Regions from separate parts of the Sphingomonas sandaracina genome, predicted to be linked through region 3. Evidence: riboswitches for the same ligand, from Rfam matches in the RefSeq annotation. Region 3 holds a riboswitch; each other region holds the start of a gene.
What was found. Region 3 has a riboswitch for cobalamin ahead of U1707_RS14005 (TonB-dependent receptor plug domain-containing protein). Riboswitches for the same ligand answer to the same signal wherever they lie in the genome.

Region 1 (8,039 bases), on a different contig from region 3:
CCCGTCGCTTCGATTACGCGCCCCGATGGCTGAGACTGGGCGTTCCCGCCGACGAGGCCGCATTCGCCCGTCTCGATGCTGCCCTCACGCATGGCTGAGCCTGTCGCTCTGGTCGCGGTCGTATTGGACGTGGCGATCGGTTGGCCGCCTGCGCTCTATGCGCGGATCGGCCATCCCGTCGGTGGCTTCGCCCGGCTGATCGGATTCACCGAGGATCGCTGGAACGGGGCGACCTTGTCGTTCGCCAAACGGCGCGTCGCCGGCATTCTCGCGCTGCTCCTGCTCCTCGGCGTGACGATCGGCATCGCCTTGGCCCTGGTGGCTCTCGTGCGTTTCGTGCTTGGTCCGGCTGCGTGGATCGGGCTGGGCCTGCTGGCTGCGCCGGGGCTCGCGATCCGTAGCCTTCAAGATCACGTCGCGCCGTGTGCGACGGCACTCGAAGCCGGGGACCTCGATGCTGCAAGAACCCGGGTCGGCATGATCGTCGGTCGCGACGTAACCTCGCTCGACGAGACCGGTGTCGCATGCGCCGCCATCGAGAGCCTGGCCGAAAGCGTCTGCGACGGAGTGGTTGCCCCGGTGTTCTGGTTGCTCGTGGCGGGCGTTCCGGGTCTGTGGGCGTACAAGGCGATCAACACGGCCGACAGCCTGATCGGCCACCGCGAAGATCGTTGGCGCGCCTTTGGATGGGCTGCCGCGCGGACCGACGATCTGGTCAACCTCGTGCCGGCGCGGATCAGCGGCCTCCTGATCTGCATCGCCGGCGGTGGAGGATGGCGGACGATGCTGCGCGACGCCGGCCGACACGCCTCGCCCAATGCGGGCTGGCCTGAGGCGGCGATGGCCGGCGCGCTCGGCGTTCGACTGGCAGGGCCGCTGGCCTATGACGGCGTCGGCATCGCCAAGCCCTATATCGGTGACGGACGTACCGATGTCGCCAGCACCGATATCCGCCGCGCGCTGCAGGTCTATCGTCGCCTGATCGGAATTTTGCTGGTGATCGCAGGGGGGATGGCATGGCTGCTCTGATGCTGCAGGGGACGGGCTCGGACGTCGGCAAGTCGGTGCTGGTCGCAGGCTTGTGTCGTGCGTTCGCCAATCGCGGTCTGTCCGTCCGCCCGTTCAAGCCGCAGAACATGTCGAACAACGCCGCCGTCACTGCCGATGGCGGCGAGATCGGCCGCGCGCAGGCGACGCAGGCTATTGCCTGTCGCGTTGCGCCCAGCGTCGACATGAACCCGGTACTGCTCAAGCCGCAGGGCGATCGTACTTCGCAGCTGATCGTCCGCGGGCAGGTGCGCGGCACCCTCGCCGCCGCCCGCTGGCGCGAGGGGCGCGACGGATTACTGGTCGACGTACTCGACAGCTTCGCCCGGCTGTCGGCAAGCTGCGATCTGGTGATCGTCGAAGGGGCGGGCAGTCCGGCGGAGATCAACCTGCGTGCCGGCGACATCGCCAATATGGGTTTCGCGCGCGCTGCCGACGTACCCGTCGTCCTGGTCGGCGACATCGACCGGGGCGGGGTGATCGCGGCGATCGTCGGCACGCGTGCGGTCATCGATCCGGCCGACGCGGCGATGATCCGCGGATTCCTGATCAACAAGTTTCGCGGCGATCCCGCGCTGTTCGAGGACGGCTATCGCGCGATCGAGGCCCGAAGCGGATGGCGTGGTTATGGTGTCGTGCCATGGCTGGCCGACGCGGTGCGCCTGCCGAGCGAGGATGCGGTGATCCTCGAACGCCCCGCTGGCGGTTCGCAGCGCCGGGTAACGATCGCGTGCCCGATCACGCCGCGGATTGCGAATTTCGACGACCTCGATCCACTCCGCCTCGAACCCGACGTCGCGCTGGTGATGGTGCCGCCGGGCACCCCGATCCCCGATGTCGACATGATCGTGCTCGCCGGATCTAAGGCGACGATCGCCGATCTCGCCTTCGTCCGCGCGCAGGGTTGGGACATCGACATCCGCGCGCATCATCGCCGCGGCAAGCCGGTGCTCGGTCTTTGCGGCGGCTACCAGATGCTCGGTCGCAGCATCGCCGATCCAGACGGGATCGAGGGGCCGGTGGGGCGCATCGACGGTCTTGGCTTGCTCGACGTCGACACGATCCTCACTGGTGTCAAGACGCTGGAGCGCGTCCGCGGTCGGGCCCAAGGCGCGGCGTTCGACGGGTACGAGATGCACATGGGCATCACGACAGGCGTCGCGACTCGACGCCCTGTCTGTCGCCGCGCCGATGGCAGCGCCGAGGGTGCGACAAGCCCCGACGGTCTTGTGTCGGGCAGCTATGTCCACGGCCTGCTGGGGCTTGCCGAGCAGCGCGCGGCATGGCTCGCGAGGATCGGGGTGGATGCGATCGGTCCCGATCATGCCGCGTCGATCGATGACGCACTCGATGGAATAGCCGCAATGCTCGAACGGCATCTCGACCTCGACGCCATGCTTGCCCTAGCGCAGCAAAGCGGCGCTCGCGCAGAACGCGAGTAACAGCCCGGTCTCGACCAGTTCGATCCCTGCCCCGTGTGCATCGCCGGTAATGCCGCCGATCTTGTGCCGAAGCCAGGCGGCGTATCCCAAGATCAGAAAGGGCGTCGCGAGCAGGACGGGCGCGGGGACGCACGCAAGCAGCAACAGCAGCCCCCAACCGATAAGATCGCGCGGCCTCACGGCGTCCGAAACTGCGGCGGCAAGGCCTTCTGGGCGCAACGGCGGCAACAGCGGTGCCCAGACTAGGGGGCCGAGGCGCGCTGCGGCGGCAATAAAGATAAGCGGCCACCATGTCGTGGCGCCGATCGCGTGGAGTGCGACCAGCTTTGAAAGCATCTGTCCGACGATCGCGACGACACCGAAACTCCCGATATGCGGATCGGACATCACCGCGAGCAGCCGCGTCCGATCGCCGTGCGCCGCGCCGAGGCCGTCGGTCAGGTCGGCCAGTCCGTCGAGATGCAGCGCTCCCGTCACTGCGGTCCAGGTGAGCAGCGCCGCGCAGGCGCCGACCCAGGGATCGATCAGCGATCCAATCCAGCCGGCACCCGCGACCAGCGCGCCGATCGCCAGACCGACCAGCGGGTATAGCCGGACCGCCGCGGCAAAATCGCCGGGTTCGGCCGCGACATGGGGCATCGGCAACCGGGTCAGGAACCCGAATGCGAGGATCAGTCGCCTCACGTCGCGAGCCCGGTAATCTGGACGACCGACGGCATGGCCGGGTCGGCGCTCGGCCAGACCCGCAACGACAGCAAAGCCGCATAGGGCAGGTCGAACGCCCAGATCTGTCGCCGGTCGAAGCCGCACATTGCCGCAAGCGCCACCCGGATCGCGCCGCCATGCGTGACGATCAGGGTCGGTTCAGCCGGAAGATCGTCGAGCGCGGATACGACGCGGTCCTGCAACGCGGACCAGCGCTCGCCGCCTGGTGGAGGCGCTTCGTCCGGATCGTCGTAGAAGCGCGCCAACGCCAGCGGGTCGATCGACGATGGCGCCATTCCGTCCCACGCGCCGAAATCGAGCTCGCGCCATCTAGGGTCCTGCCGGACGGTCAGCCCCGCCCCCAGCGGCGTAGCGATCGCGTGCGCGCAATCCCTCGCGCGAGCCAGGTCGGAAGAGACGATGTGATCGACGGCCAGCCGCGATGCCCGCGCCGTACAGGCCGCGATCCCTGCCTGCGTCACCGCATCGTCGGTTCGCCCCAGCAGGCGCCCTTCCTTCGCCGGCGCGCCATGCCGCATCAGGTACAGCATGTGCGGCGTCGTCATGCCTCCGAAACACCGGCTTCCGCGAATGTCGCCATGCCGTCGTGAACGGCCAATGCCGCACGCACCATCAAGGTCGCGACCGCCGCACCGCTGCCTTCCCCCAGCCGCATGCCGAGCGACAGCAACGGATCGAGCCCGAGCGCGTCGAGCAGGCGTGCATGGCCGGGCTCGGTCGAGCGATGCCCTGCCAGACAATGCGCCACGACGTCGGGATGGGCGGCGGCGATAGGCGCGATCGCCGAACCGCAGATGAAGCCGTCGAGCATGACCGGTACGCCGGCCAACCGCGCGGCGATCACCGCCCCTGCGATCGCCGCGAGCTCGCGTCCGCCGAGGTGCCTCAGGATTTCGAACGGGGTCGTCAGCGATCGCGCGTGACGCGCGAGGCCTTCGTCGATCGCGTCGGTCTTTTGCGCGATACCGGTCGCGTCGACACCCGTTCCCGGCCCTACCCAGTCGGCTGCCGAGCCCCCGAAACTGGCGGCGCACAAGGCCGCGGCGACCGTCGAATTGCCGATCCCCATCTCGCCCAGGATCAACAGGTCGATTCCTTTCGGCACCGCCGCCGCGCCGATGTTGATGGCAGCCAGGCACTCGCCTTCGGACATCGCCGGTGCGCTGGTGAAGTCCTTGGTCGGCTGATCGAGATCGATCGCGACGATCTCCAGGTCAATCCCGGCCGCGCTGCACAGCGCGTTGACGGCCCCCCCACCCTGCTCAAAATTGGCGACCATCTGCGCGGTCACCGCCGCCGGGTACGCACTGACACCGCGTGCGACGACGCCGTGATTGCCCGCGAACACGATGCCCGCGACCCGGTCGAGCCGGGGCCGCGCATGGCCTTGCCACCCGGCCAGAAAGATCGCGATGTCCTCCAGTCGGCCGAGCGATCCCCGCGGCTTGGTGAGGCTGTCCTGGCGTAGCGCGGCGGCCCTGCGCGCCGCTTCGTCGGGTTGGGGCAACGCCGCCAGCGCCGCGAGAAACGCGGCGGGCGATGCGAACGCGGTCATTCGACGACGTACCCGGCGGGCGGGGTGCGGGTGATGAAATGCCCCTTCACGCCCTGTGGCCACTGCTTGAACGGCACCTGCCCGAACGCGCTTTCGCCGTAGAGGCGCGCATAGTCGAGGATCGCGCGAGCGGCGTCTTCGGTAGGCTCGAACCGGCCGAGCACATAGCCGACCTTGGCGGGCGCGCGTAGGTGGATCGTGCAGAAATCCTGGCATGCGAACAGGCATGGCATCTCCTGCACGGCGACGTCGGCATAGGCCGGATCGCTGGCCTGGACCGCCTTCAATGCGCTGACCAGCCGCGCGCCGCCGCGCTGACCCTCGGCGTCGTCGCGCGCGTCGGCGGAGTGGCGGCATGTGTTGCAGGCTACCACGGCGACGCCGTCTGCGGCCGGCTTCAGCATGCGGATGCTCGAACGATTACAAGATGATGTGCTTTTGGCATGCGTACCCCTCCGGACAGTCGATCCCGCACCACGCGAAGGGCAAAAGGCGTACGCCTCCAGCCTTCGCGCGACACGAAGCGATGTCGTCGCTCGGGGTGTTACCCGTCCGTTCGGCGCACCCTGGCCGGACGAAAGACGACCGCGACGGGCAGGTCTCCTGGCTCGCGGGTCAACGCCGGCCGCGCCGCCTTCTCGGGACCATCCCAATGGCATGTGGCACGATGGCTCGCCGCGTACAGTTGCAGGGGCAGCCGGGTGTTTCCCGTTCCCATTTTCATCCCCCTCGGCGCTAGCGTCGGGGGAACCTGTCGCGGGTGGAGCGATAGGCGGGAGGAAGACACGGCGCAAGACTTGCCGCAAACCCCGTCATCCCGACAAAAGTCAGGATCCAGGGCCACAAAGGTTCTCGCCCGTTACCCTGGATCCTGACTTTCGTCAGGATGACGGAGCGTTGGTAGCGCGCGTTGCGGCCGGGCTAAACGCCGTCTGGAAGCCGCCTAGAACTCGACGCCGGCTTGCGCCTTTACCCCGGACCGGAACGGGTGTTTCACCTGCGTCATCTCGGTGACCAGATCGGCCATTTCGATCAGTGCATCCGGCGCATTTCGCCCGGTCACGACGACGTGAGTCATCTCGGGTTTGGCGGCCAGCGCTGCCAGCACTTCGTCGACCGGCAGATAGTCGTAGCGCAGCACGATGTTCAGTTCGTCCGCCACCACCATCGCATAGGACGGGTCGGCGATCATGCGCTTGACCTCGTCCCACGCCTCGCGCGCCACCGCGATGTCGCGGGCACGGTCCTGCGTGTCCCAGGTGAAGCCCTCGCCCATCGGCTTGAACTCGCACAAATCGGGGAACGCGTCGAAGATCGCCTTCTCGCCGGTCGCCATCGCACCCTTCACGAACTGGACGACGCCCACCTTGCGTCCATGGCCGAGCATCCGCACAGCCATCCCGAACGCGGCAGTCGACTTGCCCTTGCCGGCGCCGGTGTGGACGATGATCAGCCCCTTCTCGATCGTCTTGCTCGCGACGATCCGGTCATGGACTTCCTTGCGCTTGGCGCTCTTGGCATTCTGCTCGTCGTCGGTCCGCATGGTCATGTCCTCTTTTGCTCCCGCCCCTGCGCCCGATGGCGGATCACGGCGCGCGGCGCTAGAGCATCCCTCATGCTCCGCATCACCGACCTCAAGCTGCCGCTCAATCATGCCGACGAAGCGCTCCCCGCCGCAATCCGCGACCGCCTGCGCGTCACCCCGCGCGACCTGATCCGCTACACCGTCGCCAGGCGGGCGCACGACGCACGCGACAAGATGGACATTCAACTGGTCTATTCGGTCGACGTCACGCTGAAGAACGAGGACACCGTCCTCACGCGCTTTCGCAAGGATCGCTACATCCAGCGCACGCCGGATACGGGGTATCGGTTCGTCACCAAGGGCGGCGCGAGCTACACAGGTCCGCGCCCGGTGGTCGTCGGCGCAGGCCCCTGCGGATTGTTCGCCGGCCTGATCCTGGCGCAGATGGGGTTCCGCCCGATCATCCTGGACCGCGGCAAGGTCGTTCGTGAACGTACCAAGGACACCTGGGGGCTCTGGCGCAAAAGCGTCCTCAACCCCGAGTCCAACGTCCAGTTCGGCGAGGGCGGTGCGGGCACGTTTTCCGACGGCAAGCTCTGGAGCCAGATCAAGGACCCGCGCCACCTTGGCCGCAAGGTCCTGACCGAGTTCGTCAAGGCCGGCGCGCCCCCGGAAATCCTGACCGAAGCGCACCCGCATATCGGCACGTTCCGCCTCGTCACGATGGTCGAGAGCATGCGCGAGACGATCGAGGCGCTCGGCGGCGAATACCGCTTCTCGACGCGGGTCGACGGTCTCGATGTCGCCACTGAGGGCGGCGTGCGCCAATTGCGCGGTCTCCACCTCAGCACCGGCGACTATCTCGAAGCCAACCACGTCGTCTTCGCGGTCGGCCACAGCGCGCGTGACACGTTCGAGATGCTCCACGCCAAAGGGGTCCATGTCGAGGCCAAGCCTTTCTCGATCGGGGTCCGCATCGAGCATCCGCAATCGTGGATCGACGAGGCGCGGTTCGGGCCATGCGCGGGCCATCCCGATCTCGGCGCGGCGGCGTACAGCCTGTCGCACCACTGCAAGAACGGCCGCACGGTGTATAGCTTCTGCATGTGCCCGGGCGGCACCGTCGTCGCCGCTACCTCCGAGGAAGGCCGCGTTGCGACCAACGGCATGAGCCAATATTCGCGCAACGAGCGCAACGCGAACTCCGGCATCGTGATCGGGATCGACCCCGAACGTGATTATCCCGGCCACCCGCTCGCGGGCATCGAACTGCAACGCCACTGGGAATCGCGCGCCTATGTCGCCGGCGGGTCGAACTACAAGGCGCCCGCGCAACGCATCGGCGACTTGCTTGCCGGGCGGCCGTCGACCGCGCTGGGTTCGGTGATCCCGTCGTACAAGCCGGGCGTACACATGACCGACCTGTCCGAATGCCTGCCCGACTTCGCAATCACCGCGTTGCGCGAGGCACTGCCCGCATTCGGGCGCGAGATCCCCGGCTATGACCATCCCGACGCGGTCCTGACGGGAGTCGAAACACGAACGTCGTCGCCGGTCCGTATCACGCGCGGCGACGATTTCGTCAGCCTCAACACCGCCGGGCTGTTCCCGGCCGGCGAAGGTGCCGGCTATGCGGGCGGCATCCTGTCCGCGGCGGTCGACGGGATCAAGGTTGCGGAAGCCGTCGCGCTTAGCCTGATTGCATGAACTCCGACCCCGGCCGCCGCCGGGGTGGACATGTTCA
Region 2 (8,039 bases), on a different contig from region 3:
GCCGAGCAAGCGGTTCGAGAAGTCGATGTAATAGCCGACGGCCGACGCCTGCAGCGGACCCTGGCGGAAGCGCAGGCCACCCTCTGCAGTTTTCGACCGCTCGGGCTTCAGCTGGCCGCGGATCGCGTCGAACCCGGCCTGCGTGGTCGAGAACGGCCCCGTCGTTGCGGACGAGACATAGGCGCGCACGTTCTCCTTATAGTCCGCGAACAGCTCGGCGCCGGGCGTCAGCTTGAACAGGATGCCCGCCTGCGGCTGGAACCAGTCCTTCGCGCTGATCTTGCCGACGGCCAGCGGCGAGGTCGTCGCCGGCAGCATGATCGCGCGGTTGGTGACGTAGAATCCCTTCCAGCCTGCGTTCAGGACCAGGCGATCGTCGACGAGGCGGATCGTGTCGCCGACATGATACTGGATCGTATCGGTGGTGTATTTGCCGTCCCACTGCGTGGCATACGGATTGCTCTGGAACTGCAGCGTATCGCGGTTCGGCGTGGCGCTGTCGGTCATCCCGTAGAACCGGCGCGCCTGCGTGAACGTGTTCGTCTCGTACCAGCCGCCCAGTTCAAGCGTGTTGGCGCCGTGCACATAGGCCAGATTGCTCAGCGCACCGCCGCGCTTCATCGCATATTCCGTGGTGCGGAACCCGAGCGGGCTGGCCGCGGTGATCGGCGTACCATCGGCGTTCGGCGCACCTGCCGGGGTCGGCGAATACGGCGTGATCCACGACCCCTGGCCCTCGTTGTCGTGATAATAGCCGGTCGTGCTGAGCGTGAGTTCGGGCGTCAGATTGGCATCGAACGTGACGCCGCCGAGATAATCGCGCCGCAGACCGCCGGCATCGTAATAGGCATCGTCGACCGTGCCGAAGCCAGCCGGGAAGGTCGTGCCGGCGCCGGCCCAGGGTTGCGCGGTGCCGACGGCGACCGCTGCCTGGTTCTGCGCGACCTTCGCGATCTGCAGCGCGAGCGGATAATTGTCGGCGATGTTGTCGTTGCGCAGTCCACGACGACGGATGATGTCGAGGCTGAGATCCTGGTAATCCTGCTCGCGGCGATCCGAGAAGTTCAGGAACGCCGACAGGCTGCCGAGCGCACCGAGATCCTTGACGATCTTGCCGTTGGCCTGATGCTGGCGCTGTACGCCGTCGCCTTTCCATTTGTCGGTCGAGAGAAAGCCGTAGCTCAGATACCCTTTCAGGCCGTCGCCCAGATCGCCGCTGTCGACCCGAGCGAACGCGCGGTAGGTGTCGTTCGAACCGTAAGTGGCGCCACCGGTCACGTTGGCTGTGTCGCGAGGCTTGTCGCTGAAGAATTCGATCGTGCCGCCGAGATTGCTCGTCGATGCCGTGCCGAGCGCGCCGGCGCCCTGCGCGACATCGGTGCGCGCGACGTTCTCCGAGATGATCGCGCGGCTGATGTGCAGGCCGTTGACGTTGCCGTAGCTCATGTCGCCGAGCGGCACGCCGTCGAGCGTGAAGCCGAGCTGGTTCTGGTTGAAGCCGCGCAGCGAGATGCGCACCGCCCATTCATAGGCGCCGAACGGGTCGGCGGCCTGGAAGTTGACGCCCGGCAGCTTCTGGATCGCCTTGAGCGGGCTAGATCCCGGCGTCAGGCGCGCGATGTCGGCGGCATTGACGCTCTGGACCTGGCGGCTCTGCCCGAAACCGAGCACGACGATGTCGCCGGCCGGGGCGTCCGTCTCCACTGGCGCTGTCGCCGGTTGCGCGGTCATCGGTTGCTCGGCCGTTGCCTGCGCCGTCGTTGCGGGGGTGGCCGACGGGTCGGTGACGGTCTGTGCCGCTAGCGGTGTCGCACATGCGCTTGCGGCGAGGACATAGGGGGCCGCGCTGGCGAGCAGGCCGGAAAGACGGTTCATGGTAGTTCCCCGAGCCGCCCCAGTGCGACTTCGGGTTCGCCATTGCCGCGGGACGTTACGGGCCGGCGACGCTTCGATGACGTTCCCGCGACTCCCCGCGTTTATCCGACCGGACGAGCGATTGGGCCCGTCGGCAGTCGGACGGGCGCCGACTGCGTGAGCCGTGCCAGTTAGACAGTGCGCCGATCACGCAGAATGCGATCGACCTGCCAGCCGAACGCGATCCCGATGACGAGGAACAGGATCGTCTGCGTGGCGATCGACGCGACCCTGAATTGCCAAAGCAGGCTCGCCGGGAATGTCGCCGGAACCTCGTCGATGGTCGGCAGGAGCAATTGCAGCGCGGCGACCAGAACGACATAGCCCATGACGCCGGCCAGGATCGCATCGATCGCGGACCACCGCCCGCTCAGACGCTGCCGTATCCAGATGCCGGCAACCGCGGCCAAAACCGAAAAGCCAATCATTCCGAAATAGGCGACGGTCCTGAGCCTGACGGTCTCGTGAAGTCCCACTGCCGGCGGGGTCGGCGGGTATTTGATCGCCGGTACGACGACGATCACGACGATGGTCAGCAGCGCGAGCAGCAGCGACAGGCTGCGCGGGCCGATCCGGACCACGCGACCATAGAGTACCGCAAATACGATCGCGAACAGCCCGCCGAGCGCGGTTCCGTACATCAGCATCGCGGTAAAAAGGCCGGCCGTCTTCTGGACGGTTCGACTGACGAGGTCTTCGTCCATGCCGGGCATGGCATGGACCGCGTGGGCGGCTTCGAAGGCGATGGCGGCGTCGATCCTGGGCTCGGCGAAGATCAGTGCGAACGTCGCGGCGACCACGGCGCCGAGAATGCCCGCAAGCATGCCGTGCCACAGCATATGTTTCATCATGAAGGCAGACCCTGTCTTAGTGGCAGGGGAAACCCAGCAGATGCCGTCCGTCGTGGACGTACTCATGCACGTACATGCCCTGGAACAGCGCGAACGCGCCCTGTTCGGTGCTGACGAAATACAGCATGATCAGCGCGATCACCGTGCCGAGGACGGCCCAGGGTGCGATCTCGTCGAGCGGAATGCCGGGTGTCGTCCCGATCGCGATGTACGGGTCTTGCGGGGATAGCGCGCGTGCTGCCATGTTCAGTCTCCTACCGGGATCTCGCGCCCGGCGAACGTTGAGGCGTCGGGCGGGGTCTGGCTCTCGACAGGATAAGCCCCGTCGATCACAGTGGCGCGACCGCGCCGGTATCGCACCGGCTTCCCGCCCGGCTCCGATCGTTCCGCTGTGAAGCGACGGGGCAGGGGCGTCAACCGATTTGGAGCAACCGATGGCTACCCGTCTCGTCCTGATGTGCGCGGGCGCCACGCCGACGATGCGGAGCGGTGGCTTCCCCGATCCGGCGGATCCGCTCGACGAGGGGAGCCGCGCAAAGGCCGGCGCTATCAGGCTGGACGGACCGTCTGCGGCGTGCGTCTGGTCGAGTCCGGCGGCTGCGGCGCGTGAAACCGCGATTGCCCTTGGGCTGGACGCGGTACCTTGCGAGGCGCTCCGCGATATCGATTACGGTGCCTGGACCGGGCTCTCGTTCGACGCGGTCCATGCGCGCGCGCCGAACGACCTGACGGCGTGGCTTGCCGCACCCGAACAAGGCGCACCGGGCGGCGAGACGATGGACGCCGTTGCGGAACGCGTCGAACCCTGGCTTCGCAGCATGGAGCCCATGGACCAGCCGATACTGGCGATCACGCATGCCACCGTCATCCGCGCGACGATCGCCGCAGCGCTGTCGATCCCGGTAACGACGACACTCCGGATCGACATCGCACCGCTGTCGATTACCGTGCTATCGTTCAATCGCGTTTGGCGTCTTCAGGAACTCCGTCGCTGCTGATCGTCCATCGGCGCGACTGCTGATTGCGGCGGGCGACGCATCAGGTATATGTCCATTATCCAGCCATGCTCGGCGCGCAACGCTGCACGATGCGATGCGATATGGTGCGCTATTAGGGCAAGCGGGCCCGCGACCAGCGCCTCGTGCGGCATGCCTAGATACGCTCCCCACCAGATGTCGATACCGTGAGGATCGAGCGTCTCGAAGGCGCATCCGCCGTCGAGCATGACCGCCAGCGTATCGACGCCCGTCGGCCAGCCGTCGCGTCGCAACCGCCGTCCGGTGGTGATGAGGACCGGCGCACCCAGCATGTTCAGGGGAATCGCATGTGCCGCCGTCAGCGCCTGCAAGCTGGTAATACCCGGAACGACATGGACGCGCAGCGAACGACCCTCGCGATGCAATCGCTCGGCGATCCTCAAGCTGCTGTCGTACAGCGATGGATCGCCCCACACGAGCAGCGCCAACCGTCCGCCTTCCGGCAGGTACGTGTCGATTGCAGTTGCCCAGCACGCGGCGATCGCGTCATGCCAGTCGTCGACCGCGGCCAGATAGTCGCCATCGGTACCGCGCTTCGGCAGGTCGAACTCCACGACCTGCGTCCCGCCGGTCAGGACCGCGGCGCAGATCGTTCGGCGCAGGTCGATCAGGTCCGATTTCGCATCGCCCTTGCGGGGGAGCAGGATGACGTCTGCGGCGTTCATCGCAGCCTCCGCCGCCCGCGTCAGGTGATCGGGATTGCCGGTACCGATCCCGATCAGATGCAGGTCGATTCCGTTCACCGGCCATGCGCGATCAAGTGGAAGAAGGTGCCGGACACGTTACCGCGGTACGATCCGCTCTCCGTGACCGGCGTCCCCTCCGCATCGCTGACATCGGCGAGCGGTCGATCGGGTTGGTCGAGGATGGTCGAGTAATGGAATTCGTGACCGCGCAGATCGCTCCCCGCCGCAACGCCGGCCATCGGCGCAAGCAAGGTCGCCTGGCGATAGCCCAGATGCATGCGCCGCTGCTCATAGCTCGTGACCAGACCGAGCAGTCCGGCCATACGATGGCGCACACCCTCGGCATCGATCAACGCTTCGCCCAACGCCATATACCCGCCGCACTCGCCGTGCACGGGCCGCGTGACGGCATGGCTGGCGAGCGCGGCACGGAAATTGTCCGCCTGAGCGAGACGCCCGGCATGCAGCTCCGGGTAGCCGCCCGGCAGCCAGACGAGATCCGCGTCCCGTGCGGGGCACTCGTCGGCGAGCGGCGAGAAGGGCAGGATTTCGGCACCTGCGCTACGCCATCCGGCCAGCATGTGAGGATATGCGAACGAGAACGCGGCATCCTGCGCCAAGGCGATGCGCTGCGCCGGTGGCGTGAAGCGGTGTGGCTCGACACCGTTCCGCGGCGTCGTCGCGGCGGCGGCGGCGGCGGCGCGGATCGCGGCGAGATCGACGTGATCGCGCAGGAACACCGCATAATCGGCGATCCGGGCATCCAGATCGGGATGCTCCGACGCCTGCACGAGCCCGAGATGCCGTTCGGGCAGTTTCAGATCGCCGCGTCGCGGCAATGCGCCGAACACGCGCACGCCGGCGGCGGCCATGCCGCTGCGCGCAAGCCGTTCGTGACGTGGGCTCGCGACCCGGTTCAGGATCACGCCGGCGATCGGCAATCCGGGATCGTACAGCGCAAAGCCGAGCGCGGTGGCCGCGGCCGACTGCGCCTGTCCCGATACGTCGATCACCAGGACGACCGGCCAGCCCATCCTGCGCGCGATATCCGCGCTGGCGCCGGTACCGGTCGCGCCCGGTTTCGCCACGCCGTCGAACAGGCCCATCGACCCTTCCGCCAGCACGAAATCGGCATCGTTCGCCAACGCGGCCAGACCGTCGAGCATCGCGCCGTTCATCGCCCAGCTATCGAGGTTGAACGATGGCCGCCCGCTGGCCGCGCGGTGGAACGCGGGATCGATATAGTCCGGGCCGCTCTTGAACGGTTGCACCGCAAGTCCTTCGTCGCGCAGTGCACGCAGCAGGCCCAGCATGACCGTGGTCTTGCCGGTTCCCGATGCGGGTGCGGCGATCATCAGGCCCGGGATCATGACGCGTCTCCTGCAAACCGCGAGTTCGCGTCCTGTGGTCGGAACCGCCGGTCGTACCCTGCTGCATAGAGGCTGCTTTCGCCGAAATCGTCCGACGCGAGAACGCGACCGACCAGGATCAACGCAGTCCGATCCGGGCCGTCGGCCGCTGCCTCGACGATCGTTGCCAGCGTGGCGCGGACGACGCGTTCGTCCGGCCAACTCGCGCGCCAGACGATCGCTGCCGGACAATCGCCGCCATACGCCGGCGCCACCGCCGTGACCACGTGCGCGAGATTGTGGATCGACAGATGGATCGCCAAGGTCGAACCGGTCGCGGCGAACGTCGCGAGATCCTCGGCGGGCGGCATCGTGCTCGCGCGTCCGGGCGTGCGGGTCAGTACGACCGACTGGGTCAGGCCAGGCAGGGTCAGTTCGGCTTCGAGTGCAGCCGCTGCCGCGGCAAATGCTGGTACGCCGGGCGTAACCGTAAATGGGATTTCGAGCGCACGCAGTCGGCGGAGTTGCTCGCCCATGGCCGACCAGATCGACAGGTCCCCTGAATGAAGACGAGCGATGTCGTGGCCTTCGCCGTGTGCATCCACGATCGCCATGATGATCTGATCGAGCGACAGCGGCGCGGTGTTGACGATCCGCGCACCGGGCGGGCAATGGTCCAGCAAGGCGGCGGGCACCAGCGATCCGGCGTAGAGGCACACCGGCGACGCCGCGATCAGATCGCGTCCCCGCAATGTCAGCAGATCGGGCGCACCGGGGCCGGCACCGATGAAATGAACGGTCATGCGGCGGGTCCTTGGGCGATGGCACAGGTTGCCATCCGGTCGGGAGAGATGTGGCGGCGGGTCAGCAGCGATGCGCGGTCGCCGGCTGCCGCTAGCGCTGCGGCCTCCGCGACACTGCCTGTGCCGCGTGCATCGAGGCTGAATTGGGAGCGAGTGGCCGTGATTATGCTGCGCAGCATTTCCGGCGTCACCGCGATCAGAGGCAGGTCGAGTTTAGCAGCGAGCGGCGCGAGCAATGCCGTCTTGTCATGGGGCGCAGCGAGTGCCGTCACCGCAGGATGGCCGCTCTGCGCAAGCGCGAGCGCGGTCTCGCACGCTGCCATATCGGCCGCGGCACGAAAGCCGAAACCTGCGACGATCATAGCGTGACGCTCCATTGCACGACGGGATACTGCGCGCGCCAACCGCGGCGCGTGCCAAGCGGCGCCGCTTCGGCCAGTTCGATCCGTAGAAGCGTGCCGCCCTTGGCCGCATGCCACTGTGTCAGCAGGGCCTCCGACTCCAGCGTGACGGCGTTCGCGACCAGACGCGTAGCTGCATCGAGCATCGTCCATAGTCGTTCCAGCAAGGCGTGCGACAGCCCCCCGCCGACGAAGACTACATCGGGCAGGGGGAGGCCCTCGAGACCGTCGGGCACCCGCGCGTTCACCACCCGAAGCCGGTCGACCCCCAGCGTTGCCGCGTTGAGGCGAACCCGGTCGGCACGAACCGCATCGGCCTCGAAAGCGACCGCCTCCGTAGAGGGGTGCGCCAAGAGCCATTCGATGCCGATCGACCCAGATCCGGCGCCGATGTCCCATAGGCGTTCGCCCGGCCTGGGCGCGAGGGCAGAGAGCGTCAGCGCCCGGACTGGTCGTTTCGTGATCTGCCCGTCATGCTCGAACCAGTGATCCGGGCGTCCGGCCGCGCAGGGCAGCACGGCACCGTCGCCCGACACCGATATACCGACCGCCACGGGATGCGCGATGTCGGAAATGTCGAACGTGGCGGCAGTGGTTCGGCGGATGCGTTCGAACGGACCACCAAGCGATTCCAGGATCCACAGCGTGCTGGCGCCGAACCCAACCCCGTCGAGATATCGTGCTAGCAGCCCGACTGCCGTGCCGTCGCGTACCAGGACTATCGCCTGCCGCCCCGGCGCTAGGATCGGCCGCAACCGTGTGAACGGTGCGGCGTGCAGCCCAACACAGGCCGTGTCGTCGATCGACCAGCCTAGCCGGGCTGCGGCGAACCCGAACGTCGACACGGCGGGATGCGCGACCCATTCGTCGCGGCGCAGATGGCGGGCGATGACCGTACCCGCGCCGAACCAGAATGGATCGCCCGATACCAGCATCACCACACGACGCCCCCGCTGTTCGAGCAGGAGCGCGATGCCGTCCTCGAACGGTATCGGCCA
Region 3 (8,039 bases):
CGGATCGACGCCAATGCCAGCAACCGGCTGGAGAGCGTGCTCGCCGATGTCGCCGGCTTGCAGCAGTTCCGCCGGTCGGATTCGCGCAGCGCCAACCCGACCAGCCAGGGGATTTCGTTGCGCGGGATCGGCGGCAATGCGTCGAGCCGCGCGCTGCTGATCCTCGACGGCGTACCGCAGGCGGACCCGTTCGGCGGGTGGGTCGCGTTTCCCGCCTATGCGACGGGGCGGCTGGGTCGCATCCGCGTGACGCGCGGCGGCGGCAGTGGCTATCAGGGGCCGGGGGCGCTGGCCGGGACGGTCGAACTCGAAAGCGCGACGCCTGGCGACCTGACGCCGTTCCAGGGCAGCATCGCCTATGGCAGTCGCGACTCGGTCGATGCGCAGGGCTCGGCGGCGCTGGTCCGCGAGGGCGGGTTCGCGACGCTGTCCGGCGCGTATGCGCGCGGCGACGGTTTCACGCCGACGGTGGCCGACAGTCGCGGGATCGTCGATCGGCCCGCGCCGTACGAGCAGGCGTCGGGCGCGATCAGGACCGTCGTCGGGATCGGCGCGAAGACGGAGTTGCAGGTGAACGCCAGCGCCTTCACCGACCGGCGTGATCGTGGGTCCGAGTTCACCGACAACAAGAGCGAAGGCGCAGACGCCAGCGTCAGGCTGATCGGCCGCGGCGACTGGGGCTATTCCGCGCTCGCCTATCTGCAGACGCGCGCGTTCGCGAGCAGCTTCAACAGCATCAATGCCGCGCGAACGACCGCGATCCAGTCGCTCGACCAGTATAATACGCCGGCCACCGGGCTGGGCGGGCGGATCGAGATCCTGCCGCCGCTGGGCAAGAGCATCACGCTGCGGCTGGGCGCCGACCTGCGCGACGTCAGCGGCAAGACGCAGGAACTCTACACCTTCGTCGCGGCGGTACCGACACGGCGACGCGAGGCGGGCGGCGGCACGACCACGACGGGCTTGTTCGCCGATGGCAGCCTGGTCGCTGGAGATGTGACCTTCAGCCTTGGCGGGCGGCTGGACTGGTGGACGATCGACGACGGCTATTTGTCCGAACGGCCGCTGGCGGGGGGCGCGGCACTCACCGACCAGCGCTATGCCAACCGCGACGGCAGCGAGACGACTGGCCGCGCGGGTATCGCCTACCAGCCCGTCGAGGCGATCACGCTGCGCGCCGCGGGGTATCGCGGCTGGCGGTTGCCGACGCTCAACGAACTGTACCGGCCGTTCCGCGTCGGCAACGATGCGACTGCGGCGAACGCGTCGCTGTCGCCCGAACGGCTAACCGGGGTCGAGGGCGGCGTCACGCTGGCGCCTGTATCGGGCGTGAGTCTTGCCGCGACCTATTTCTACAACCGGGTGACGGACGCGATCGCCAACGTCACGACGACCAGCCCAGCGCAGGTCCTTCCTGGCGTGACGACCTACCGCGTCCGTCAGAATCTCGATGCGATCCGCGCACATGGGTTCGAACTCGATGCGTCGTATCGGCCGGCTTCGGGGACTATCCCGTTCGGCGTGCAGGCATCCTGGTCGCACACCAATTCGACCGTCGAAGGTTCGGGGATCACCGCGGCGCTTGACGGTCTGCGCCCTGCGCAGACGCCGCGCGACGCTGTGTCGGGGACGATCGACTGGCGGCACGATGCAGCGGCGCTGTCGCTGACCGTGCGGCATGTCGGCCGGCAGTTCGACGACGACCAGAACAGCCGGGTGCTCGCGCCCGCGACCACGCTCGACGCGTATGCTGCACTCCCCGTCATGCGGTCGCTGATCGCCGAACTGCGTGCCGAAAACATGCTGAACGAACGGGTCGAGGCGGGGATCAGCGGCGGCAACATCGTTGAGCGCGCGACGCCGCGGACGATCTGGGTCGGGCTCCGCTATGGCTTGCGTTGACCCGTGTCTGGGCTGCGACTAATGGCGGGCGCGTGAAGGGCTCCCGGCGACGGGATCAAAAGGGAAGTCGGTGCGCGGGAGGGTCGTCATGATCCGATCCGCAAGACCGACGCTGTACCCGCAACTGTGACCGGATAGCGGCCACCCCGATACGCCACTGGGTGAAGACCTGGGAAGGCGGGGTGGACGCGGCGACCCGGAAGCCAGGAGACCTGCCTCTCACGGTCGATCCACTGCGCGGGCGGGTGCTCCGGCGCGGACGAGTAGCTCCGTCGTGACGGGGCATCCTCGCGCGAGAGACGTCTGGCCGCCCTGCGAATGGTCGCAGGCGGTCTTGTTCAGGACGTGCCCATGACGAAATTCTTTCTTTTCCTGACCGCCGCGACGATCGCATCGCCCGCATATGCACAGGCCGTTCCCGACGCCGATACGCCCGAACTGGTCGTGACCGCCGCGCGCGTCGCGCAACCCGCGAGCGAAGTCGGCCAGGCGGTGACCGTGATCGACCGCGCCGAGATCGAGCGCCGCCAGACGACCGTGGTGTCCGATCTGCTCGCGACCACGCCCGGCGTCACCGTCACCCGCAACGGCTCGATCGGCGCGCTGACTAGCGTGCGGATCCGCGGCGCCGAAGCCGACCAGACCCTGGTCGTGATCGACGGCGTCCGCGTCAACGATCCGTCCTCGACCGGTGGCGGCTTCAACTTCGCCAACCTCCTGTCGAGCTCGGTCGAGCGGATCGAGGTGTTGCGCGGGCCCAACTCGGTACCGTGGGGCAGCCAGGCGATCGGTGGCGTCGTCAACATCATCACCGCGGCGCCGACCGAAGGCGTGCAGGCGCGCGCAAACGCCGAATATGGTTATGCCGACGGCGTGTTCGCGAGTGCAGGCGTATCGGGCGCGAAGGGGCCGGTATCCGGCTCGCTGACCGGGGGCTATCTGCGGACCGACGGCATCTCGTCGGCGGCAAGCGGCACCGAGCGCGATGGCTACCGCCAATATGGCGCGGCAGGGCGGTTGGGCGTCGAATTCGCGCCGGGCATCGGCCTCGACCTGCGCGGCTATTATGCGGACAGCAAGGTCGACATCGATGGGTTCCCGGCACCCGATTTTGCCCTCGCCGACGACCCCGAATATTCGAAGACCCAGGAACTCTATGGCTATGCCGGTCTTCATGCCAACTTCGCCGACGGCCGGTTCAACAATCGCGTGGCGTTCACGATCGCCGACATCAACCGCGACAATTACGATCCGACCTTCGGCGCGGACCCGAGCTTCATCGGGCGCGGCCGCAGCGAACGCTATGAGTATCAGGGCGACTTCCGGCCACTCGACCAAGTCCGCGTCGTCGCGGGCGTCGAGCGCGAGAACAGCCGCTACAGTGACGGGTTCGCGTCTGCCGACACCGGCATCACCAGCGTCTACGGCCAGTTGATCGTCAAGCCGGTCGATATCCTCACGCTGACCGGCGGCGTCCGCAACGACGATCACGACGATTTCGGCAGCCGTACGACGTTCGGCGCGAACGCGGCGCTGGCGTTGCGCACCGGCACGACGTTCCGCGCCAGCTATGGCGAAGGCTTCAAGGCACCGACCCTGTATCAGCTGTTCTCGGATTTCGGGAACCGCGGTCTCGATCCGGAAACGGCGCGCAATTTCGATGTCGGCGCGGAACAGGCGTTTCTCGGCAACCGTGCGCGCGTCGGCGTCACCTATTTTAACCGACGCACGCGCAACCAGATCGACTTCCGCGCGTGCAGCGACGCGGAGCAGGCGACGACCGGCTCGATCTGCGTCGATCGCCCGTTCGGCGTCTATGCGAACATTGCCCGCGCCGAGGCCGACGGTGCCGAGTTCACGTTGGCACTACGCCCGGTCGATGCGCTGACGCTGACCGCGAACTACAGCTATATCCGCACCGAAAACCGCTCGATCGGCGACGATTTCGGCAAGACCCTCGCGCGGCGGCCGACCCAGACCGCCAGCGTCAACGCCGATTACCGGTTCCCGTTCGGGCTGTCGATCGGCGGCACGGTTACGATGGTCGGCGACAGTTTCGACGACTCCGCCAATGCGGTGCGGCTCGATGGCTATGCGCTCGGCGGCGTCCGGGCGGAGTTCCCGATCGGCGATCGGTTCGCCGTCTATGGCCGCGTCGATAACGTCACCGACGCGTCGTACCAGACGATCGCGGGCTACGGCACCTATGGTCGAGCGGCCTATGGCGGCGTCCGGCTGCGCTTGAAGTGAGCCGCGAGGCGATCCTCCTGACGTTGCTCGCCGCGTTGACGCTCGGAGGCTGCTCCGTGCCGCCGGGCGGACGCGGCGGCGGGGGGATCGTCTCGACTAACCCGTGCGTCGATGCGGTGCTGGTGCGGATCGTGCCCGCATCGCGGATCGCGGCGATCAGCCATCATTCGCAGGATCCGGGCGGCACCTCGATCCCGCTCGACGTCGCGCGGCGGTTTCGCGCGACCGCCGGCACCGCGGAGGAAGTGATCGCGCTGCACCCCGATCTCGTCATCGCCAGCACCTATACGCCCGCGGCGACGCAGGCGGCGTATGCGCGGGCCGGGCTGAAGACGTTGCTGCTCGGCATCCCCGACTCGATCGCGGAGAGCCAGGCGCAGGTCACGCAGATCGCCGATGCGGTCGGCGCGCCGGCCAGTGGTGCGCGGATCAATGCCGACATCGATCGCGCCGTCGCCAAATGGAGCCGCCGCGCCGCCGATCCGCCCAGCGCCCTGCTGTATATCACCGGCGATCTGGCGACCGGCGGCAGCACGTTGCTCAACGACATGATGACCCGCGTCGGGTTGCGCAACGCGGCGGTGCGCTACGGCCTGACGCATACCGGCACGCTGTCGGCGGAGACGATCGTCACCCGGCCCCCCGATGTTGTCATCGCCTCCGAGCGTGTCGGGCGCGGCGCAGCGCTGCGGCACCGGCTCTTGCCGACCACGCCGCAAGCGGTGTTTCCGCGTGTGCTCATCAACTGCGGCGGCCCCACCATCCCGCGTGCACTCGAGCGGCTCGCCGCGATCCGGGCGGGGGTATGATGCACGCACGACGCATTGGGGATGCTATCCCTAAACACCACCCCGGCGGAGGCCGGGACCCAGTTGGAGAGGCCGGAATAATCGAGCGCTGCTCGCAGTTACGATCGTCCCCCAACTGGGCCCCGGCCTTCGCCGGGGTGGCGGCCGTGCGTGGAGCGCCTCCATCTGCGGACCAGACACAATGACCCGCCCCCTCAAACTGCTCGCGCTCGGCGCGCTCGTGATCGCGCTGTTCGGCCTGTCGCTTGGCTGCGGCAAGGTGTGGGTGCCGCCGGCCGCCTGGTTCTCCGCCGATCCGCGCTGGTGGATCATCCTCGAGCTGCGCCTGCCGCGCGCAGTGCTCGGCCTCGCGCTCGGGGCGACGCTCGGTCTGTCGGGCGCGGTGCTGCAGGGGTATCTGCGCAATCCGCTGGCGGACCCGGCGGTGGTCGGCGTCTCGTCGGTCGCTGCACTCGCTGCGGTGGCCGCGATCGTCTTCGGGGTCGGTACCGGACCCGGCATCTTCGTGGCGGCGATGCTGGGGGCGGGTGGCGCGGTCGCGTTGCTCGCCGCACTGACCTGGCGATCGCCGAGCGCGATCACCTTCATCCTCGCCGGGACCGTGCTGACCAGCCTCGCCGGCGCGCTCACCGCGTTCCTGATCTCGATCGCGCCGAACCCCTATGCGGTGGCGGAGGTCATGGACTGGCTGATGGGCGCACTGACCGATCGAGGCTGGACCGACGTGCAATCCGCGCTGCCGCCGATGCTGCTCGGTACGATCCTGCTGCTGACGACCGGCCGATCGCTCGATTCGCTGTCGCTCGGCGAGGTGGCGGCGCGGTCGCTCGGCGTGCGGATGGGCCGCATCCGCGTGCTCGTCGTGCTGGGAACCGGGCTCGTCGTCGGGGCGGGCGTGGCCGTGACCGGCGTCATCGGTTTCGTCGGCCTGGTCGTACCGCACATGCTGCGACCGATTTTCGGGCACCGACCCGGCGCGTTGCTGCTGCCGTCGGCGCTGGGCGGCGCGGCGCTCGTCCTTGCCGCCGACAGCCTGGTGCGGCTTGCGCCAGGGGCAGGCGAAGTGCGGCTGGGCGTTGCGATGGCGATGATCGGCGCGCCGTTCTTCCTCGGGCTGCTGTTCAGGGAACGGGGGCGCGAGTGGATCTGATCGTCGATCGGCTGAGCGTCAGGCTCGGCAAGCGCACCGTGCTGCACGACATATCCGCGCATCTGCGCCCCGGTCGCGTGACCGCGATCCTCGGCCCTAATGGCGCCGGCAAGAGCACCCTGGTCAAGGCCGCGGCCGCGCTCGTCGGGTATGCGTCGGGCAGCGTCAGGCTCGACACGCACGACGTGCGGTCGATGGACCCGAGGGTGCGGGCGCGCGCGATCGGCTATCTGCCGCAGGATGCGACGGTGCACTGGAACATCGTCGCGCGCGACGTCTTGGCGCTCGGCCGGCTGCCGCACCGGGGCGCGCATGCCGGGGCGTCGCTTGCCGATCACGCGGCGATCGAGCGCGCGCTGCACGATACGGAGACGACGCATCTGGCGGATCGCCCGATCGCCGAGCTGTCCGGCGGCGAGCGCGCCCGCGTCCTGCTCGCGCGCGTGCTGGCCGGGGAACCGCGCTGGCTGCTGGCCGACGAACCGCTCGCCAGCCTCGATCCGTCGCACCAGATCGACCTGCTCGCCCGCCTGCGTACCTATGCGGCGGGCGGGGCGGGCGTGGCGATCGTCCTCCACGATCTCGTCCAGGCCCAGCGCACCGCTGACGACGCCCTCCTGATCGCCGACGGTCGTGTTGTGGCGTTCGGTCCGGTCGCCGACGTGCTCACGCCTAGCTCGCTCGCGGAGGTTTTCGGCGTGCGGGTCGCGCTGCTCGACGACGGGGGCAATCGTCTCTTCGTGCCGGTCGGCCGCATCGAACCGGCATAGACGGTCGACGCGCCCGGTTCGGCGCACTATCCCGCGCCGGGTGATCGATATTCCTGCCCCGCTCCGTCTGCGCCTCGATGGCGACGCGCTCGTCCAGAACTGGCGCACGCTCGACAATATGAGCGGGAGCGCCGCGTGCGGTGCCGCGATCAAGGCAAATGGATACGGCCTCGGCGCGATCGAGGTCGCACGCCGCCTCGCTGCGGCTGGTTGCCGCGATTTCTTCGTCTCCAACTGGCAGGAAGCAGCCGACCTCGCACCGCTCGGGCTGAATGTGTCCGTCCTCCACGGCATCCGCGACGAGGACATGGCGGCCGCCTCGGCCGGGTTCGCCCGCCCGGTCCTGAATACCGCGGGCCAGGTCGCGCACTGGAAAGCCGCGGGCGGCGGCGCTTGCGACGTCATGGTCGACACCGGCATGAACCGCCTCGGCGTGTCGGCGGACGACATCGCAGGCGGCCTGCTCGACGGCCTCTACATCGAGACGCTGATGAGCCATCTAGCGTGCGCCGACGAGGACTTGCCGATGAACGCACGCCAGCGCGATCGGTTTGCGGCGCTCGCAGGCGCGACATCGGCGCGCCGCATGAGCCTGGCGAACTCCGCCGGCATCGCGCTCGAAGGCTACGCGTTCGACCTGACGCGCCCTGGGCTGGCGTTGTATGGCGGCGTCCCGCGTGGCGATCTGGCCGATGCGATCCGTCAGGTCGTCGTCCCCGAGGCGCAGATCCTGCAACGCCGCCGCGTCCGCGCGGGCGAGACAGTAGGGTACAATGCGACCTGGGCCGCGCCAACCGACACCGAAGTGGCGATCCTCAATCTCGGCTATGCCGACGGGTATTTCCGGGGCTTCTCGAATGTTGGTGCCGCGTCGGCGGGCGGCATCACGATGCCCGTCATCGGCCGCGTGTCGATGGATCTGGTCGCCATCGACGTGACTAAGATGCCAGAGGCCGGCGAAGGAGAATGGCTCACGCTGGACTTCGCATTGCCCGAAGCCGCTGCGCTATCTGCAATGTCGCAATATGAACTGCTGACCAGTCTTGGCGGACGCTATTCGCGCGTTTGGAACTGACGAACGGGCCGTAAGGCGCCGCGGGCGGCTACCATTACCGACATCGGTTCAAAAAAAGAAGGCCGCCCCGTCAGGAGCGGCCT

Region 1: linked by a shared signal. The riboswitch ahead of U1707_RS01185 (DUF1636 domain-containing protein) and the one ahead of U1707_RS14005 (TonB-dependent receptor plug domain-containing protein) in region 3 are both predicted to bind cobalamin.
Region 2: linked by a shared signal. The riboswitch ahead of U1707_RS00755 (CbtB domain-containing protein) and the one ahead of U1707_RS14005 (TonB-dependent receptor plug domain-containing protein) in region 3 are both predicted to bind cobalamin.

The regions. Positions count from the first base shown of each region.
Region 1 covers NZ_JAXOJK010000001.1:299,162-307,200, reverse strand. Annotated here, with positions in the region: gene U1707_RS01215 (threonine-phosphate decarboxylase) at 1-98, shown strand, start outside; gene cbiB (adenosylcobinamide-phosphate synthase CbiB) at 91-1,029, shown strand; gene U1707_RS01205 (cobyric acid synthase) at 1,017-2,489, shown strand; gene cobS (adenosylcobinamide-GDP ribazoletransferase) at 2,451-3,173, opposite strand; gene U1707_RS01195 (histidine phosphatase family protein) at 3,170-3,760, opposite strand; gene cobT (nicotinate-nucleotide--dimethylbenzimidazole phosphoribosyltransferase) at 3,757-4,770, opposite strand; gene U1707_RS01185 (DUF1636 domain-containing protein) at 4,767-5,174, opposite strand; cobalamin riboswitch at 5,347-5,540, opposite strand; gene cobO (cob(I)yrinic acid a,c-diamide adenosyltransferase) at 5,714-6,319, opposite strand; gene U1707_RS01175 (NAD(P)/FAD-dependent oxidoreductase) at 6,386-8,002, shown strand.
Region 2 covers NZ_JAXOJK010000001.1:193,440-201,478, forward strand. Annotated here, with positions in the region: gene U1707_RS00745 (TonB-dependent receptor) at 1-1,875, opposite strand, end outside; gene U1707_RS00750 (CbtA family protein) at 2,046-2,765, opposite strand; gene U1707_RS00755 (CbtB domain-containing protein) at 2,782-3,009, opposite strand; cobalamin riboswitch at 3,040-3,190, opposite strand; gene U1707_RS00760 (histidine phosphatase family protein) at 3,200-3,763, shown strand; gene cobF (precorrin-6A synthase (deacetylating)) at 3,742-4,545, opposite strand; gene U1707_RS00770 (cobyrinic acid a,c-diamide synthase CobB) at 4,542-5,858, opposite strand; gene cobM (precorrin-4 C(11)-methyltransferase) at 5,855-6,640, opposite strand; gene U1707_RS00780 (cobalamin biosynthesis protein) at 6,637-7,002, opposite strand; gene cbiE (precorrin-6y C5,15-methyltransferase (decarboxylating) subunit CbiE) at 6,999-8,039, opposite strand, start outside.
Region 3 covers NZ_JAXOJK010000004.1:244,417-252,455, forward strand. Annotated here, with positions in the region: gene U1707_RS14000 (TonB-dependent receptor) at 1-1,902, shown strand, start outside; cobalamin riboswitch at 1,923-2,136, shown strand; gene U1707_RS14005 (TonB-dependent receptor plug domain-containing protein) at 2,254-4,152, shown strand; gene U1707_RS14010 (ABC transporter substrate-binding protein) at 4,149-4,961, shown strand; gene U1707_RS14015 (FecCD family ABC transporter permease) at 5,143-6,111, shown strand; gene U1707_RS14020 (ABC transporter ATP-binding protein) at 6,102-6,881, shown strand; gene alr (alanine racemase) at 6,931-7,956, shown strand.